2 linked regions of the Panacibacter microcysteis genome follow. The protein of the gene in region 1 binds, or shares a complex with, the protein of each later gene. Links are inferred from orthologs where the notes say so. Each region holds a gene or a part of one and is shown in the gene's direction. Other genes may lie near its edges.

What was found. The genes of interacting proteins can lie anywhere in the genome.
Region 2: ykgO (region 1) and I5907_RS19025 share a complex: the UniProt entries of both Bacillus subtilis proteins name them as parts of the 50S ribosomal subunit. The link is inferred for Panacibacter microcysteis from one-to-one orthologs.

What each region holds. Positions count from the first base shown.
Region 1 is NZ_JADWYR010000001.1:2,462,810-2,467,946, forward strand. The notes cover bases 2,051-4,760. They hold ykgO (type B 50S ribosomal protein L36), read left to right. Parts: upstream 2,051-3,202; coding sequence 3,203-3,319; downstream 3,320-4,760. Other genes in these bases: bioA (adenosylmethionine--8-amino-7-oxononanoate transaminase), read right to left, coding at 2,051-2,651; infA (translation initiation factor IF-1), read left to right, coding at 2,938-3,156; rpsM (30S ribosomal protein S13), read left to right, coding at 3,386-3,766; rpsK (30S ribosomal protein S11), read left to right, coding at 3,906-4,316; rpsD (30S ribosomal protein S4), read left to right, coding at 4,467-4,760. In the rest of the region: I5907_RS10000 (TonB-dependent receptor), read left to right, coding at 1-909; I5907_RS10005 (nuclear transport factor 2 family protein), read left to right, coding at 976-1,314; more of bioA, read right to left, coding at 1,311-2,050; more of rpsD, read left to right, coding at 4,761-5,072.
Region 2 is NZ_JADWYR010000002.1:1,700,465-1,705,738, reverse strand. What follows is about bases 1,107-3,953. They hold I5907_RS19025 (type B 50S ribosomal protein L31), read left to right. Parts: upstream 1,107-2,327; coding sequence 2,328-2,579; downstream 2,580-3,953. Other genes in these bases: serA (phosphoglycerate dehydrogenase), read left to right, coding at 2,659-3,891; I5907_RS19030 (YajQ family cyclic di-GMP-binding protein), read left to right, coding at 1,631-2,122; I5907_RS19035 (hypothetical protein), read left to right, coding at 1,125-1,427. Also shown: I5907_RS19045 (DUF3298 and DUF4163 domain-containing protein), read right to left, coding at 1-106; I5907_RS19040 (3-keto-disaccharide hydrolase), read right to left, coding at 121-849; I5907_RS19015 (hypothetical protein), read right to left, coding at 3,982-4,263; 30S ribosomal protein S12 methylthiotransferase RimO, read left to right, coding at 4,376-5,274. UniProt on the Bacillus subtilis protein: While neither of the L31 paralogs is essential, this protein does not seem to function as the main L31 protein.

The sequences.
Region 1 (5,137 bases):
CGTATTGGTTTTTCGCTAAAGCCAAAAAGCTGGCGGAAAGATGTAGTTATCAAAGGTGCGGCGGGCGTGTATGTACAACCGCCTTTTTACAGGGAAATGCGCAGGTATGATGGTACTATCAACTACAATCTGAAATCTCAGAAAAGTTACCAGGCTACATTGGGCATAGATCAGCATTTTACATTGTTTAAACGTCCTGCAAGATTTACGGCCGAAGCATATTACAAATACATGACAGATGTAGTGCCTTATGACATAGACAACGTTCGCTTGCGTTATTACGGCGCAAACAGCGCAAAGGCATATGCAGCAGGCATTGAAACAAGATTATTCGGAGAACTGGTGAAAGATGCTGAAAGCTGGATCAGTCTTGGTATCATGCGTACAAAAGAAGACCTCGAAGGCGATACGTACACTGTTTATAAAAACGCGAATGGCGATATTATTGGCCCGAACACACCTGACAAAGTTCCCGCAGACAGTGTTATCAACAGCATAGGCTACCTGCGTCGCCCCACAGACCGGCTTGTTACATTTGGCATGTTTTTCCAGGATTACCTGAGCACAAATAAAAACTTTAAAGTTTACTTCAGTACACTGTTTGGCAGTAACATGCCATTTAATATTCCCGGTAATGCGCGCTATCGCAATGCGCTGGAAATACCTCCTTATCTCCGTGTTGATATTGGTTTCAGTGCACAGTTGCTGGCGGCTGAAAGTAAACGGCGCAGCCATTCTCCTTTTAAAAATTTTGAGAATATATGGGCATCCCTGGAAATTTTCAATGTGGTGGATCGTGCAAATACAATCAGTTACCAGCTTATTAAAGATTTTTCAAATAACACTTTTGCCATGCCAAACCGGTTAACGCCAAGACTTTTAAATTTTAAAATTGTGGCCAAATGGTGAAAACCTGTTGCATCATGTTTTCGTACATGGGGTATGCAACCAACCTCAAATTACTGTATCGCTTTTATGCATGATCTTCAGAAAAGAGATCCGCAGCAACTGGAAAAATGGTTTACACCTGAAAGTGTTGTGTGGATACCGCCTGCAAACCCTGTAAAAGGAAAAAATAAAATCCTGGTATTGTTCCGGGCTATTTTTTCACGTTATAAAGAGTTAAACTGGCAAATTGAAAAGATTTTTGAGGTGGCCGATAACCAGTGTGTTTACTTTTCCAGTTCATGGGGCGCATTCCGTAATGGCAGCAACTACAAAAACAGGATTGTTACTGAAATACTGTTTAACGAAAAAGGAGAAATAACCAACCTGTCAGACTACTTTAAAGACACCCTGTTTAGCAACAGTTAAGCGTTTGTTGAAATACTACTGATAATAGCTTCGATTGTGTTATACACTTTTTCCAGTTCATAAGCTGTAATGCAATAGGGCGGCATTATATACACCACGTTTCCCAACGGTCTTATGTAAACACCCGCCTTCATAGCCATGTCCGTCACTACACCAGCAATGTTGTTCAGGTATTCATTCCTTCCTATGGCAAGGTCAAAAGCGAGGATAGTGCCCAATACACGAATGTTCCGGCATATGCTTCCATAGTTAGATTGTAATCTTTTGCCAAATTGTTCATTTTCTTTTGCCAGCCAGGCTATTTTATCCTGCACACTGTATTGTTCGAAAAGTTCCAGGCTGGCTATGGCAGCCGTACATGCTAAAGGGTTAGCTGTAAAAGAATGACCGTGAAAAAAAGTTTTGAGCTTATCATCGTTTACATATGCCTGGTAAATACTGTCCGTACTTGCTGTAACGCCAAGGGCCATCGTTCCGCCGGTAAGGCCTTTACTCAAGCAAATAATATCAGGTTTATGAGCCAGGAATTCACTGGCAAAAAGTTTTCCCGTCCGGCCAAAGCCTGTCATAACCTCGTCTGCAATGCAAATGATGTCATACCTTTTTACTGTTGCAAGTAATTCATTCATCAGGCCAGCATCGTACATTTTCATTCCACCCGCACCCTGCACCAGAGGCTCATAAATAAAAGCAGCGATTTCATTGCCTTGCCTGTTAATCAAGTCCAGGCTTTGCCTTAGGTTCTCTTTAGAAGGCGTATCAATAAAAGTAACCTCAAACAAAAGGTCATGGAAAGCCAGCGTAAAAACGCTACGGTCGCTTACGCTCATTGCCCCAAAAGTGTCTCCGTGGTAACTGTTTCTAAAAGCAAGAATTTTGTTTCTTTTATTATGGCTCCTGGTTACTCCATCCGGTGGACTGTTCTCTGTATCTACTGCTTTGCCTTCTGTTTTCGTGTTCCACCAATACTGCAATGCCATTTTAAGGGCAACTTCTGTAGAAGTAGAGCCGTTGTCGCTATAAAACACTTTTGCAAAACCCGCGGGAAGAATGCGTATCAGTTTTTCGGCAAGTTCAACAGCCGGTTCGTGGGTAAATCCGGCAAAAATCACTTGTTCAAGCTTGAGGGCCTGCGTATATATTTTCTTTGCTATGTACTCGTTGCCGTGTCCATGTAATGTAACCCACCAACTGCTGATAGCGTCAATATAAGTGTTGCCACTTTCATCTATTAGCAATGTATCTTTTCCCTTTACAATCGGCACGGGGGCAATCATATCTTTTTGCGGGGTAAACGGGTGCCATACATAAAGCCGGTCTTTTGCTGCAAGTTCCATCGCGCAAATGTAGCAATGGAATACATGCCCAGTATGTCAGATATCTTTTTGGCAACACATCAAATCCTGAAATTTTTTTTGATACCGGCAGTGGTATTTCATGGCATCGCCTGTTGCGTCGCAATCCGTTCATCTGTAGAGCATTATTGCACTACAGCGATCAAAATCGAATCATCCGAAGTAAAAAACACCTACTTTTGCTTTCTTTTTCCACAATACGGGGAAAAAATCTGATAATTTTTTCATTATTCAGTTGCAAACTTCTATCTTTGCGCTCCCAAAAATTATGTCTAAACAATCATTGATCAAACAGGATGGAGTAATTATTGAAGCTTTGAGCAACGCTATGTTCAAAGTAAAACTTCAGAATGGTCACGAGATTTTGGCTACTATTTCAGGGAAAATGAGAATGAATTACATAAGAATTCTTCCCGGCGATAAGGTAGGTGTGGAAATGAGTCCTTATGATCTTACAAGAGGCAGAATTATATTCAGGTATAAATAAAAGCTTACAGCTTACGCTGAAAGCTGGAAAGCTAAAATTTTAAGTCATGAAAGTCAGAGCATCAGTAAAAAAGCGCAGCGCAGATTGCAAGATCGTTCGTCGTAAAGGCAAGCTGTATGTTATCAACAAAAAGAATCCCCGTTACAAACAAAGACAGGGATAAAAAAATGACAGGTTGCAACTGATGCAATCTGTAATCAGAAATCTTAAAATCAGAAATTAATACACTATGGCACGTATTGCCGGTATAGACTTACCAAAGAATAAAAGAGGCGAAATTGGTTTAACCTATATTTTCGGAATAGGTCGCTCTACTGCTCGTTATATACTTGATAATGCTGAAATCAGCTACGATAAGAAAGTAAGTGAGTGGAACGATGATGAGCTGGCTGCTATCCGTAACCTCATCACAAATGAGTTCAAAGTAGAAGGCCAGTTACGCAGCGAAGTTCAGATGAGCATTAAACGCTTACTGGATATTGCCTGCTACCGCGGTCTTCGTCACCGTAAAGGCTTGCCGGTTCGTGGTCAGCGTACACGTACCAACAGCCGTACAAGAAAAGGTAAACGTAAAACAGTTGCCGGTAAAAAGAAGGCACCTAAGAAATAAACATTTGCAAAAAAGCAGTCCCGATCTGTATCGGGATTGTTTTTTTGCATTTTTATATAAAGCCGCTGGATAGTTTCCTGCAAAAAGGAAAAAGGAGGGGCTACATTTTAATAACAGAAGATTACCTCAACAAAGTATTATGGCAAAACCAGTAAAGGCACAGAACAGCGCAAAGGCTGCTGCCAAGAAAAGAATTGTAAAAGTTGATGCACACGGCGATGCGCATATCAATGCAACTTTCAACAACATCATCGTATCTCTTACCAACAAGCAAGGCCAGGTTATCAGCTGGTCATCTGCCGGTAAAATGGGTTTCAAAGGTTCTAAAAAGAACACTCCTTATGCAGCACAAATGGCTGCCGCAGATGCAGCTAAAGTTGCTTCTGAAGCAGGTTTAAAAAGAGTGGACGTTTTTGTAAAAGGTCCTGGCGCAGGTCGCGAAAGCGCCATCCGCGGACTGGCTACAAACGGCATTGAAGTATCAATGATTAAAGACGTTACCCCTTTGCCGCACAATGGTTGTCGTCCTCCAAAGAAAAGAAGAGTATAGTTAATATGGTTTATTACCTGTGCTGTAACGGATGTTTTCATCCTCAACACGATACAGGTAAAACCTGCTTATCAATAACCGGATGTATAATTCATTTTAAGATTTTTACTGATTATACATCGTCATCAAAAAATCAAAATTTAAAAGATTATGGCACGTTACAATGGTCCTAAAACCAAGATCAGCCGAAAATTTGGCGAACCTATTCTTGGAAATGGTAAATGGTTAGATAAAAACAGCAATCCTCCCGGTCAGCATGGCGCTGCAAAAAAGCGTAAACAGTTAGGAGAATATGCTTTACAGCTGAAAGAAAAACAGAAAGCTAAATATACTTACGGTGTATTGGAGCGTCAGTTCCGCAATACATTCGAAGAGGCTGCACGTATTAAAGGTGTTACCGGCGAAAACCTTATCAAACTGCTTGAAGCACGTTTGGATAATACTGTTTTCCGCCTGGGTATTGCTCCTTCACGCCCCGCTGCACGCCAGTTGGTTAGCCACAAACACATTACTGTAAATGGTGAGATCGTGAATATTCCTTCTTTCCAGTTACAGGCGGGTGACATTATTGCACTTAAAGACAAGAGCAATGGTAACAGTGCTATTACCAGCATGATCCGCGGTAAAAACCCTAAGTTTAGCTGGTTGGATTGGAATGATACTGAGAAGCAGGGTACTTTCATTACTTATCCTGAAAGAGAAAGCGTTCCTGAAAATATTAAGGAACAACTGATCGTAGAGTTGTACTCTAAGTAATCCTGCATTTTCCCGGGGGAGTTCGATCCGCAGGCTGAAGCTGAAAAGTGTACAGAATGATGAAC
Region 2 (5,274 bases), on another replicon or contig:
TAATATTCTCAACGGCTGCAGTATCGTTTCCAGGGTTTTGTTTGTCATTTGCCGGTCCGCAGGCAAACAGCATAAGAGCAAAAAGAAAGGGAAATACATTTTTCATAGAAGCAACACTTATTATAAAAGTTTAATCTTGATGTTCCTGAAACAAACACCGGTATTTTCCACACCGCTATGAGAGGCCTGGAAAGCGATATGACCTGTTTTAGACGCACCATAACCAGGTGCATCTTTCCATTTGCCTTCGGCTTTTGCCTTTTTCCAGGCATCGCTGTAAAGGTCGTATTCCACCACTTTTTTACCATTCAGCCAATGCTCCACGTGGCCTTTGCTCACTTTTATAACCGTATGGTTCCATTCGCCGGGTGCCTTTACAGCGCTTACCATAGGAACGTTCATAGCATAATTGGCACCGGTTTTCTGCCAGTCCTGCAATTTCTCAGGAAAGCCGTCATCATCTATCAGTTGATATTCCGGGCCACTCAGCTCAGCCCCATCGTAGTCTTCGGTAACCATATACATAATACCACTATTGCCTTTGGGGGAAATCTTCCAGTCAATCTGCAACTCAAAATCGCCAAACATATCATTGGTAATAATATCAGGATTGCTATGGCCTTGCGGTTTGGTACTGCACAGCATTCCATCAACAACCTGCCACGAAGAGCCGGTCGCATTTTTAAATGTGCGCCATCCATCAAGGCTTTTACCATCAAACAAAAGTTTCCAGCCCTCTGCCATTTCTTTTTTACTTAGCTGGTTAAGGATTGCAGAGTCTTTTGGTGTGGCATTAACGGTCAATGTAACAAGGGCCATCACAAAAAGTAACAACAAATAATTTTTCATATGTATAAGTTAAGCAGGCTGAAGATAAGGAATAAATGTTTTTGAACTTAGCTGCATTGCTGCTATCGGCTTTGGTTGTGTCACTCACTTGTACCGCAGAGCTATATTCGGCAACGGGCTGCCCTGTTGTGTGTTTATCAGCCTGGTGCAGGTGTTGCTTGTCAATAGGGGAAGAAGATTCAGGCAAATATTGTACAACTTTTGGTGCGCGGTTGCGAAGATTTGAAATGGGCTACAGCGTAACTTTACCGTTACCCATCAAAAAAAAATCAAACATGAAACGGTTGACTGCCATTTTACTTTTATTCATTTTTGCGGCATGTAACAATAATCCATCACCGGCAGAAACAGAAGCCCGTCTGAAACAAACCATGCTTTCATACCTTTTCAAAGAGAATGCAAAAGGTGATACATCTGCCATAAAATTCAGGATAGACAAAGTCTATTACTTCGATAATAAGGTCAACTATAACTGCGAATTTTACGTACATATGGTTATACCCGGCAAGGTAGATACCACCGGTGTAATGAAAGCAATTGTAAGTAAAGATTATACAGATGTAAAAAGACTGTATTAGTGTTTCTGCCGCAACATTTGAAGCGCTTACCGCAAACGGATAATTTTAGTGATTGAACCTGTATAACTTCATAACAGTAACGAAACTGAATTTGGTGTTTTTCATAGGTTAACAATGGCCTGCTTTTTCCAAAGCGGGCCTTTTTATATGTTCATTTTTACATAAACCCTGTTAACTTTGCCGTTCTCAAAAAACACTTTGTTATGCCATCATTCGATATTGCCAGCAAGGTAGACCTGCAAACTTTAGATAACGCTGTTAATACGGTAAAAAAAGAAATCAGTAACCGTTTCGATTTTCGTGATTCACCCGTTTCCATAGAACTGAATAAGAAAGACTACGTGGTAAATGTGGAAGTGGAGAGCGACATGAAGATGAAACAGGTAATCGATGTGATCATCAGCAGGGCCATAAAGCAGGGAATAGACGGTAACGCTTTCAACTTTGAAAAAGATGCTTACCCGAGTGGTAAGGTGGTAAAGAAAGAAATACCTGTTACCAATGGTCTTAAACAGGATGATGCCAAAAAGATCGTAAAGCTTATCAAAGATTCGGGGCTAAAAGTGCAGGCACAAATAATGGATGAAATAGTACGTGTGACGGGTAAAAAGATCGATGACCTGCAGGACGTGATTGCAATGCTGCGTGGCAGCGACCTCAAAATTCCCCTGCAGTTTACCAATATGAAATCTTAGCGTGCGGTGTAACCGGAGCGCTGCAGATGCCATACAAGCGGAACGCTGAACGGAGCGACGCAACAGGTGATGCCATGAAAAGAACAGCCGGCAACATAAATTCGCCTTTTAAATTGAATTTGGATAAAAATGCGCAGGTGCTTATCTTTGCGCTCCAAAATTTTTAAATTGTACGGCAAAATCCGTGCAGCCTAAAATCATACAAATGAAAAAAGGTCTCCATCCAGAAAGTTACAAATTTGTTGTGTTTAAAGACATGAGTAATGGTCAGGCATTCCTTGGCCGTTCCACAGGTGGTTCCAAAGAAATGACGAAATGGGAAGATGGTAACGAATACCCGCTGATAAAGCTGGAAATTTCGAACACATCGCATCCATTCTATACCGGTAAGAATGTACTGGTAGATACTGCGGGACGTATCGACAAATTCAAGAAGCGTTACGAAAAGAAAAAATAACCTTCTTATAATGAAATCCCTCCGCAGTAACACGGGGGGATTTTGCTTTTAATAATCCTACAAGCAAGCAACAACAACGATGAGCCAACTAACAAGTTATCCAAAGGAGAAGATCAGGATTCTTTTCCTGGAAAACATCAGCGACAAAGCTGTGCAACATTTCAAGCAAAATGGTTATACCAATGTAAAAAAGATCGGCGGTGCACTTAGTGAGGAAGAACTGATCAAAGAAGTAAAGGATGTGCATTTGCTGGGCATTCGTTCCAAAACACAGATTACAGAAAAAGTACTGGAAGCTGCTACAAAACTACAGGCAATCGGCTGTTTTTGTATTGGTGTAAACCAGGTAAATCTAAAGGCTGCCACAAAAAAAGGTGTTGTAGTTTTTAATGCGCCTTACAGCAATACCAGGAGTGTTGCCGAACTTGTAATTGGGTTATCGATCATGCTTATCCGCCGGATTCCGGATAAAAACAAAGCGGCACATGAAGGCATCTGGAATAAAGAAGCAAAGGGTAGTTTTGAGCTGAGGGGTAAAACGCTGGGTATAATCGGTTATGGCAACATTGGTTCTCAGGTGAGTGTATTAGCCGAAGCACTTGGTATGAAAGTGTTATTTTACGATGTGGAAACGAAACTTCCGCTGGGCAACGCATCTTCCAGCAAAAGCCTGAAGGATTTGCTGAACAATGCAGACGTTGTATCTCTCCACGTTCCTGAAACGACACAGACCAAAAACCTTATCAATAAAAGCAACATCAAACATTTTAAGAAGGGCGCCATTTTAATTAATTACGCCCGTGGTGAAGTGGTGGAGCTAAACGTGCTTGCCAAAGCGTTAAAAGATGGCGATCTCAGCGGCGCAGCAATTGATGTGTTCCCGTGGGAGCCTGAAAAGAACGGCGATCGTTTCGAAACACCTTTGCAGGGGTTAAGCAACGTAATTCTTACGCCACATATTGGTGGCTCTACAGAAGAAGCACAACAAAACATTGGTGACGATGTAAGTGCCAAATTGTATAACTACCTGGAAAGAGGTATTACCTACGGGTCACATACCGTTCCGGCTATTAGCCTTCCGCCCGTGGAAGGTGCACACAGGATATTGCATATTCACAACAATGTGCCAGGTGTATTGAGTGCCATTAATACACAGCTTGCAAGCCACAACATCAACATTGTAGGGCAGTATCTTAAAACAAATGACGAAATAGGTTACGTTGTACTCGATGTAGATAAGAAGCTATCCAAACAGGCACTGGAGTTATTGAAGGACGTAAAAGAAACAATCAAAGTGAGAATATTGTATTAATAACAACCTTTATTATAAAAATGCCGCCCGAAACAGGCGGCATTTTTTATGTGGTGCATTTTACACATTTGTGTAAAAAAGCAACAGCTGCTATTCGTTTGTAACGGTGGTTACGGTTGTAATTCTGCCATCATTATCTCTGCGTACGGTAGTGGTTTTAGATGCACGGCTGCGGCCGCCGCTGGCCAGTAGCAGAATAAGCAATAATACCACCACACCTACCACCCATATCCAGTTTTGACCGATCCACGTGCCCACATCGGTATTGTTTACTTTTACTTCCGGTGCTTCCTGGGCGTATAGCGCCAGCTGTATGAGTGATAAAAAGAAGGTACTGAAAATGATGGCTGCGCTTTTCGTTAGCTGTTTCATATGAATACTTTTAGTTAAGAATGATTTGTTATACTCAAAAGTTTCAAGAACTGCGCCAATACACACATTGCTTTACTCTTGCGGCAAAAACTTACCTTTGCCGCCTTAAATTATGAAGTCGAAGAAATTATACAAAGACCGTGTGAACATCATCACGCTTGGTTGCAGTAAAAACCTGGTAGATAGTGAAGTACTGAGCGGCCAGCTAAAGGCCAATGAAATAGACGTGGTGCATGAAAATGCAAAGCTTGATCACAATATAGTGGTCGTAAATACCTGTGGTTTTATCGACAAAGCAAAAGAAGAAAGTGTAAATACTATCCTGGACCAGGTAGAACTCAAAAGAAAAGGCAAACTGGATAAAGTCTATGTTACCGGTTGTTTAAGCGAGCGGTACAGGAATGATCTTGAAAACGAAATTCCCGAAGTAGATGCATGGTTTGGTACACTGGAACTGCCACTGATACTAAAACAGTTTGATGCCGACTATAAAAGTGAACTGTTGGGTGAGCGCATGCTTAGTACACCGCAACATTATGCCTATCTCAAAATCAGTGAAGGCTGTAACCGCACTTGTGCTTTTTGCGCCATTCCGCTCATGCGAGGTGCCCACATAAGCAGGCCCATAGAAGACCTCGTTGCCGAGGCCGAAAGCCTTGCCAGGCGTGGTATAAAAGAGATCATGCTCATTGCACAGGAATTAACGTATTACGGGCTCGATCTCTATAAACAAAGAATGCTTGCAACTTTATTAAACAGGCTTGCAGATGTGCAGGGCATTGAGTGGATCAGGTTGCATTATGCATATCCAAATAAATTCCCGCTGGAGGTGCTTGATGTAATGCGCGAAAGAAGCAATGTCTGCAATTACCTCGATATGCCTTTGCAGCATGCCAGCAATAATATGCTCAAAGCCATGAAGCGCCAGAGCACCAGGCAGGAGATGGAAGAACTGATCGCTGCCATACGCGAAAAAAATCCGGGCATCTGTTTGCGTACAACGCTTATAGC